One region of the Brevundimonas sp. NPDC055311 genome, then DNA from elsewhere that is predicted to be linked to it. Evidence: riboswitches for the same ligand, from Rfam matches in the RefSeq annotation. Region 1 holds a riboswitch; the other holds the start of a gene.

Evidence for each region. A riboswitch is a leader RNA that binds a small molecule or an ion and turns the genes downstream of it on or off. The one in region 1 is predicted to bind glycine.
Region 2: it holds a riboswitch for glycine, as region 1 does, so the genes downstream of both, gcvT (glycine cleavage system aminomethyltransferase GcvT) here and ACWIDZ_RS11380 (TonB-dependent receptor domain-containing protein) in region 1, are expected to answer to the same signal.

Annotation. Positions count from the first base shown of each region.
Region 1 is NZ_JBSHMV010000003.1:76,226-80,636, reverse strand. Features, by position in the region: gene ACWIDZ_RS11380 (TonB-dependent receptor domain-containing protein) at 1-1,957, opposite strand, end outside; glycine riboswitch at 2,109-2,189, opposite strand; glycine riboswitch at 2,194-2,278, opposite strand; gene ACWIDZ_RS11375 (ABC transporter substrate-binding protein) at 2,498-3,571, opposite strand; gene ACWIDZ_RS11370 (response regulator) at 3,592-4,311, shown strand; gene ACWIDZ_RS11365 (sensor histidine kinase N-terminal domain-containing protein) at 4,311-4,411, shown strand, end outside.
Region 2 is NZ_JBSHMV010000002.1:809,902-814,312, reverse strand. Features, by position in the region: gene ACWIDZ_RS09710 (adenosine deaminase) at 1-75, shown strand, start outside; gene pncA (bifunctional nicotinamidase/pyrazinamidase) at 247-879, opposite strand; gene ACWIDZ_RS09700 (class 1 fructose-bisphosphatase) at 884-1,852, opposite strand; glycine riboswitch at 1,968-2,064, shown strand; gene gcvT (glycine cleavage system aminomethyltransferase GcvT) at 2,225-3,334, shown strand; gene gcvH (glycine cleavage system protein GcvH) at 3,468-3,833, shown strand; gene gcvPA (aminomethyl-transferring glycine dehydrogenase subunit GcvPA) at 3,952-4,411, shown strand, end outside.

The DNA of each region.
Region 1 (4,411 bases):
CGGGGATCGACGGCGGCGCATAGGTGACGCCGATCGTCAGGGTGTCGGCCGTCTCTGGCGTCAGATCCGGATTGCCGCCGCCGTTGTTCAGCACATAGACGGTCTGGTTCTTGGCCGGATCGTTGATGTTGTTATAGCCGGTCGTCGTCTGGGTGTAGAGCTCCGACAGATTCGCCGAACGGATGTCGCGCGACTGGGTGATGCGGCCTCGGAAACCGGGGAAGAACTCATTGGTCGCCCCCACCTTCCAGGACCAGATCGAGCCGGTCGTGTCGTAATCGGAAATGCGCGCCGCCGCGTTGAACTCCAGATTGTTCAGAACGGGCAGGTCACGAACGACCGGGACCAGAACTTCGGCGAAGGCTTCCTTGACCGAGAACTCGCCCGACATGGCCGAGAAGCTGAAGGTCCGGAAAGCCTTGGCCGCGTCCAGTTCGCCGACGGTCTGGTCGATCGACTCCTTGCGCGCCTCGACGCCGAAGGCGACCGAGACATCACCGGCCGGCAGGGTGAAGGGCTCGCCGCGCAGACTGATCCCCCCGACATCCAGCTTGGTGGTCGAACGCTGCTGCGGCGTGCCGGTCACATAGTCCATGGCCGCCTGGCTGGGCGCGCCCAGACCGAACAGGTTTATCGGCACGCAGCCCGAGTTGGCGTTGGTCAGGGAGACGCGGCAGATCGCCTGCCCCGTCGCCGGATCCAGCACCGAGTCCACCGCCTGGGCGTATTCCGTCCTCAGCAGGAAGCCGGGAGTGTCGATGTTGTTCTCGAACTCTCCATGGCTGTAGTAGGCGCCCCAGCGCCAGGCGCCGCCGCCCAGTTCACCATCCAGCGCCAGGGTGGCCTGCGTCGTGACGCGTTCGAAGTCGATCCGCGGATAGGTCTCGGCGTTGAAGCGGCCCATCGTGAAGCTGGTCTCACCCGCCGCCGTCATGGCGTCACGCACCGCCGTCGGCAGAAAGGCGTTGTCGATGCTGATCTGCAGATCGCCGCGGTTATGGTCGCCGAACCAGATGTAGTCGTTCCACATCTTGGCGTGACGAATATCGGCGGTGAAACGCAGGGTGTCCGTCACGTCATAGGTGGCGCTGGCCATGGCGACGAAGCGCTGCTGGGGCGTGACCAGAGGGCTGAGATCGTCGTTGGACGGCCCTTCGCCGCCCACGGTCGACGTCCCGACCTGCTGGCCGAAATCGAAGTCGCGCAACGAACCGTCAGGATTGAAGGCCTTGCCCGACAGCACGCCCGACATGATCAGCCCCCCATAGGCGGCGTTGGCGAAGCCGACGTCCGGCACGGTGACGAAACGACCGGTGCCGTCATTGGTCGACACCTGCCCCCAGCGACCGATGCGCGGGCGTGAGGTCTTCGGCACCACGCCTTCATTGTCGAGGTATTCTGCGCCGATGACGAAGTGGCCCCGGCCCTCCAGGAAATCCGTCCCCCAGGCCGCCTCAAAACGCTTCTGCTCCGCGTCGTCGAAGGAGGAGATGCCGTATTCCGCGCCGATCTTGGCGCCGGTGAACCGACGATCGATACCGATGTTGACCACGCCCGCGACGGCGCCCGAGCCCCAAGCCGCTGAAGCGCCGCCAGTGACCACATCCGCGCTGCGCACCAGAATCGACGGAATGCTGTTCAGGTCATTCTCGCTCGACACACGGCGGCCGTCGATCAGCACCAGGGTGCGGCTGATGCCCAGGCCGCGCAGATCGACCGGCGCGTTGCCTGCGCCCGTGTTGGTGCCGGTGGTCTGCGGCGACGAAGTCGCGCGAAACTGCGGCATGTCGTTAAGGGCCGCTGCAATGTTCGGACGTGCGCCGACCGACAGATCTTCGGCCGTCAGACGCACGGTCGGCGTCGGCGCCTCGAACCCGGCGCGATCAATCCGCGAGGCGGTGACGACGATCTCATCGACCGCCGAGGGCCCTTCGTCCACAGGGACATCCTGGGCCATGGCGCCGCCGGCGCACGCGAGAAGCGCCAGGACGCTGCTGCATCCGGTCAAACGAGTATTGAATTTGGACAAGTCGAAGTTCCTCATGGCGACGGCGTCCCCTCCCAAGGACAAGAGACCAGCGGCGACTGACGCGCCTTTTGACCGCCCCCGCTGTCATCGGGCCTGAGAGTTTCGGGTCGCCCCTTGCTCCTTCGGCGAGGCGCACCCGAAGGCCGCCTTCTCTCCAGCGTTTCCCGCGCAGCACGGTCCTTTTGCCTGAGCGTTTCCGGGGCGGTTGCGCCTTCGGCGTCGGAGTTCGATCTCTCCCGCGCTGCAAAAACCAGTAGGAAACCGCCTCACAAAGCCTGTCAAATCGACATTTTTGGCAATTTTATTGCTTAGTTTGCATATACTACGCAAGCATACGCTAAGATTGTCCTTGCTCGACCTAATCGTGCGGCGAGGCGCGGGCCGCCTAGCGGCGCGGTGTCAGAAAGGTGACAGGAAGATGTCAGCAACCGCGCGCGAGAGTTATCCACAGGATTGCGCGATCGCCCATCATGGCGCGAAGGGATCGTCTGGCGCCTGTTCCGCTCCGACCATCGCTGTCCGCCACTGGGCGATCAAGCGCCGACGTCGTAACTGATCGAGGTTGGCCAGAAGACCAGGACCGACACGGATGGACCTCAGCCCGTGAGAAGCGGCGACATCCGCCATATCCACACGAACGGGGCCCGCGCCGGTCCGGCTGATGAGTTCCTGGCCTTCACGCGACAGAAGGAAGTCCAGAAACAGCCGCGCCGCCGCCGGGTGGCTGGCGTTGCGCGGAATAAAGGCGACGCGCGACACAGACAGTCGATAGTCCGACGGCACGATCACCGCCACCTCGTCATGATCCGCAGCAAAGCCGACCGCGAAGGAGCGATTGACGTTATAAGCGAACACCTTCCGGCCGTCGGCGATCTGGCCCAGCATTCTATGCCCCGATGTATCAAGGCGAGGCGCCGTACGGCCCAAGGCCTCCATCAACCGCCAAGCGTCTGGATAGGCCTGGATATCCGCAGACAACAACATCATGCCGACAGCGCTGCGCTCGACGTCATATAGGGTGGTCCGCCCGGCGAACACCTCGGGCTTCGTGCTCAGAAGACGCAGAAGCTCCGCGTGACTACGTGGCGCCGCGTCCGCAGGCAACAATCGACGGTTGTAGACGAAAACGATCGGGTCGGCGGTCAGGCCAAAGCCCTGACTCCGCCATATGGCGCCGTCGGGAAGACTGCGACGATGCGGTGAGCGATAGGTCTGGGCGTAGCCGTCATTGACCAGCTTGATCTGCTGATCCATCGCCGAGGACCAAACGAGATCGACCCCCGGTCGCCCTGCATCCGCCGTCGCCTTCACCTCCTCAGCGATCAGGGACGAGTTGCGATCCACGACCTGCACCTTGATCATCGGCCATCGGTCCTGAAAAGCGTCGATGACCGGCTGCATCATGCTGGTGTTCGTATAGACGACCAGGCACCCTTCGCGCTGCGCCCTCCAGCGGGTCAGCGGATCTGTGGCAGGCCCGTTCGGTTCGCGAACGCAGGTCGCGGTCGCCGCGACCGCCAGCACGACGAGAAGTCGTATCAAGCTCGCCGGCCAGTTCCACTTTGCGGCGCGCCGCTTTAGGTTCCGCAAAGTCACTCCCTCCCACCCAGCCGGTCGCCATGAAAATACTGGTCGTCGAAGATGACAAGGCGCTCAGGCATTCTCTCAAGGCCAGTCTGGAAGCCGCCGGCTTCACCGCCTGCTGCACCGAGTATGGCGCTGAAGCCCTGACCCTGGAGGCGAACGGGGGTTTCGACGCGGCCGTTCTGGACATCGGCCTGCCCGATATCGACGGCTTCGAGGTCTTGAGCGCGCTCCGACGCCGGGGCTCGACCACGCCCGTGCTGATGTTAACGGCGCGCGACGGGCTGACCGAGAGGGTGGCGGGATTGGATCTGGGGGCTGACGACTATCTGGTGAAACCCTTCGCCCCCGCCGAATTGGCGGCGCGGCTGCGGGCCATCGCACGCCGTCGCCAAGGACGAACCGCAGAGACCGTCATGATCGGCGCCATGACCTGTGACTGGGAAGCCGGACGCGTCATGGTCGGCGACCGCGACCTGGCCTTGCGTCCCCGCGAATGGGCGGCGTTGCGGGTATTGGCTTCCCGCGTCGGCCAGGTCGTGGACAGGGACATGCTTGCGGCGGAGGTCTTTCCCCAGGACGAGGCGCCCTCGCCCAATGCTTTAGAAGTGCATATCGGACGTCTGCGCCGCAAATTGCAGCCCGACGGACCCGCCGTGGTCAATATCCGCGGTCGCGGGTATCGCCTCGATCTCTGATGGCCAGATCTCTCAAGCATCACAGCCTGATCAGTCGTCTGTTCCTGGCGCAGATCGCCCCCCTGACGGCCTTTGCGGTTCTATTTCTCGCCATTGGCAT
Region 2 (4,411 bases), on a different contig from region 1:
GAGGGCAGCTTCCTCAGCGACGCCGACAAGGCCGCACGGATCGCCGAGGTCGAGGCCTACGCGGCGGCGAACTGAGCCCTACCTTCGTCATCCTCCGGCGAGCGGAGCGAGACCGGGGGACCCAGCGGCGCACGTGAGCGCGAAACAACCACGCGCTGGTGCTCGCGGCGAAGATCGCCTTCGGCGCCGCTGGGTCCCCCGGTCTGCACCGCTGCGCGGCTTGCCGGAGGATGACGAAGGGAGTGGTCAGCCGAGGAGCGACGCCGCCTCGATCTCCGCCACGCCCAGCGTCGCAAACCCGGCCTTGGCCGCCGTCGCCGTGTCCGGGGCGATGGCGCGACAGGCGTCTTCGATGACCACGGCCTCAAAGCCCTCGCGCACCGCGTCCTCGGCGGTGAAGCGCACGCAGTAGTCATAGGCCAGGCCGCACAGGAAGATGCGCTTCACCCCCAGATCGCGCAGCAGGCCCGCCAGACCCGTCGCCGTCCTGTGGTCGTTCTCATAGAAGCCGGAATAGGAATCGACCGCCGGGTTGTAGCCCTTGCGGACCACGGCCAGCGCCTTGGTCACGGCAGGCGCCGCGTCGGGGTGGAAATCCGCCCCCGGCGTGCCCTGCACGCAATGATCCGGCCACAGCATCTGGGGGCCATAGGCCACCTCGATCTGCGTGAAGGGCGCCGCGCCCGCGTGGTTGGAGGCGAAGCTGATCTGGTCCGGCGTGTGCCAGTCCTGGGTGGCGACGACGGTGGCGAACCGCTCGGCCAGCCGATTGATCAGGGGCATGATCGCCGCCCCGCCCTGAACCGCCAGGGCGCCGCCCTCGCAGAAATCGTTCTGGGCGTCGATGACAAGGAGCGCATCTGTGGCGGCGATCTGCATGGCGTCAGGCCGCCGCGATCTGGTCGACTTCGTTGGCCGAGCCGAGGACGACCGGCACCCGTTGGTGCAGCTCGGTCGGGGTCACGTCCATGATGGCCTGTTTGCCGTCGGTGGTGGATTTGCCGCCCGCCTGTTCGACCAGGAAGGACATGGGGTTGCCCTCATACATCAGGCGCAGCTTGCCCGGCTTGTTCGGCTCGCGCTTGTCCCACGGATAGAGGAAGACGCCGCCGCGCATCAGGATGCGGTGCACGTCAGCCACCATGGCGGCGACCCAGCGCATGTTGAAGTTCTTGCCGCGCGGGCCGTCGGCGCCCTTCAGGCAGCCGTCGACATAGCGCTGGACGCTCTCGGCCCAGTGGCGCTGGTTCGACATGTTGATGGCGAACTCTTTCGTATCGGCCGGAATGCGCACGTTCTCATGCGTCATCAGCCACCGGCCGTCCGGCGCCAGGGTGAAGCCCGCCACGCCTTTGCCCGTCGTCAGCACCAGCATGGCCTGACCGGCGTAGACGGCATAAAGCGCCGCGACCTGATGGCGGCCCGATTGCAGGAAGTCGGCCTCGCTCGGCTGGACCGACGGCGCCTTCAGCACCGAGACGATGGTGCCGACCGGCGCATTGATGTCGATATTGGACGAGCCGTCCAGCGGATCGAACAGCACCAGATATTCGCCCGCCGCGTTCGCCGAGGGCTGCATCGCAGCCTTTTCCTCGGACGCCACCCCCGCCACGGCCGGGCAGGCCAGCAGGGCCTCGGTCAGCAGATCGTCGGCGATGACGTCCAGCTTCTTCTGCTCTTCGTCCTGCACATTGACGGCGCCCGACGCGCCCAGGGCGCCGACCAGGGCGCCGCCCGCCACCACCTGGCGGATCTCGACGCAGGCGGCGGCCGCCGTAGTCAGCGTCTCGACCAGACCCTGCGGCAGGTCGAGGGAAGCGAGGTGGGCGGCGAGATCGGTGCGGGCGGTCATGACGTCCTTCAAATCCTGTGGGCGAAGCGCGGTTCCGCCCCCTCATGGCCCTTAGGATCGACGGCGGCAAGTCCGGCGCCGCTTGACTCTGCGCCGGAGTCGAGGCCTTAGGTCGAACGCTCTCGCGGGAGAGATCGGGTCCGTTCGCGGCGCCCGGAGCCGAAGGCGCAACCGCCCCGGAAACGCTCAGGCAAAAGGACCGCGAAAGCGCACGGACGCTGGAAAGTCGCCGAAGGACGGAGGGTCCCGACGCGCGCCGACGGAGCAAGGCCGAACCTTTTCGGGAACGGTCGGAATCTCTCAGGCTTCAGGACAGCGGGGGCGCAACGACGGCGAAGCTATCGCCGCAACCTGCGACCCGGAGGCGACGCCATGAGCGATCAGGCCCTTAAGACTACCCCCCTCAACGCCGCGCACCGCGCGCTTGGCGCCCGCATGGTCGGCTTCGGCGGCTATGACATGCCGGTCCAGTATGAAGGCGTGCTGGCCGAGCACCGCTGGACCCGCGAGCACGCCGGCCTGTTCGATGTCTCCCACATGGGCCAGGCGCGCATCACCGGCGCCGACGCCATCGCGCAGTTCGAGCGCTTCGTCCCCGGCGACTATGCGATCGTGAAGCCCGGCAAGCAGAAATACACCCTGCTGCTGAACGAACAGGGCGGCGTCATGGACGATCTGATGGCGGGCAAGCCTTTCGAGGACGGCCTCTACATCGTCGTCAACGCGGGCAACAAGGATGCGGACTTCGCCTTCCTGAACGCCCATCTGTCGGGCGACGCCAAGCTGGAGGTGCTGGACCGCGCCCTGCTGGCCATCCAGGGGCCTGAAGCGGCCGAGGTCATGGCCGCCCATTCGGCGGAACTGGCCGACATGGGCTTCATGGACTGCCGCGCTATCCGCCTGTTCGACGAGGACTGCATCGTCTCGCGCTCGGGCTATACCGGTGAGGACGGCTATGAGATTTCAGTTCCGGCCGCCGCCGCAGAGCGCGTGTGGGGCCTGCTGCTGTCGGACGCGCGGGTGAAGCCGGTCGGCCTGGGCGCGCGCGACTCCTTGCGTCTGGAAGCCGGTCTGCCGCTGCACGGCCACGATGTCGACGCAACGATCACCCCGGTCGAGGCGGGGCTGACCTTCGCCCTGTCCAAGTCGCGCAAGGAACGCGCCGACTTCGCCGGCGCCGAGACCATTCTGAAACAACTGGCCGACGGCCCGGCCCGCGTCCGCGTCGGCCTGCACGTCAAGGAAGGCGCTCCCGCCCGCGAAGGCGCCGAGATCGCCGACATGGACGGCGCCGTGATCGGCAAGGTCACCTCGGGCGGCCCCTCGCCGACGCTGGGACACAACATCGCCATGGGCTATGTGCCGCCGGCCTTCGCCGAGCTGGGCGCGGAACTGAAGGTTCTGGTGCGCGGCCGCCCGGCCGCCGCCGAAGTCGTCGCCACGCCTTTCGTGGCGACCCGCTACTACCGCAAGCCGAAATAAGACCGTCACCCTCGGGCTTGACCCGAGGGCCGGGCGGCCCGCCGCTCGACGCTGGAAGTTCTAGACCAACCGCCCGCTCCAGGGCTCGATCCTCGGGTCAAGCCCGAGGATGACGACAAAAGGGAAGACCAAGATGAAGTTCACCAAGGATCACGAATGGGTTCGCCTCGACGGCGACGTCGCAACGGTCGGCATCTCCAAGCACGCCGCTGACGCCCTGGGCGACGTGGTGTTCGTCGAGACGCCGGAAGCCGGCAAGACCGTCTCGGTCGGCGACAGCTTCGCCGTCGTGGAATCGGTCAAGGCCGCCTCGGACGTCTACGCCCCCATCGCGGGCAAAGTGATCGAGGGCAACGCCGCCCTGGCCGACGCCCCGGAAACCGTCAACGCCGATCCCGAAGGCGAAGGCTGGTTCGCCAAGATCAAGGTGTCCGACGCCTCGGTGCTGGACGGCCTGATGGATCAGGCCGCCTACGACGCCTACCTGACCACCCTCTAAAGGTCTCCCCTCTCCGCTCATCCCCGCGGAAGCGGGGACCCAGTTCCTTGGGGTCAAGCAGCGGTGTTTGAAGCTTAAACCTGGGTCCCCGCTTCCGCGGGGATGAGCGGAATATAGAATGCGCTACCTCCCCCTGACGCCCGACGACCGTGAGGCCATGCTGGCCGCCATCGGCGCCAAATCCATCGACGACCTGTTCATCGACGTGCCGCAGGCCGCGCGCCGCGACGGCTTCGTAGACCTGCCCCGCGTGGCGGGCGAGCTGGAGGTCGAACGCGCCCTCTCGGCCATGGCGAGCAAGAACGCCACGGCGGGCGCCGTGCCCTTCTTCTGCGGCGCCGGGGCCTATAAGCACCACGTCCCGGCCACGGTGGACCATGTGATCCAGCGGTCGGAGTTCCTGACCAGCTACACCCCCTATCAGCCGGAAATCGCCCAAGGGACCCTGCAGTACCTGTACGAGTTCCAGACCCAGGTCGCGAACCTGACCGGCATGGAAGTCGCCAACGCCTCCCTCTATGACGGCTCGACCGCCATGGCCGAGGGCGTGCTGATGGCCACCCGCGTCACTCGCCGCA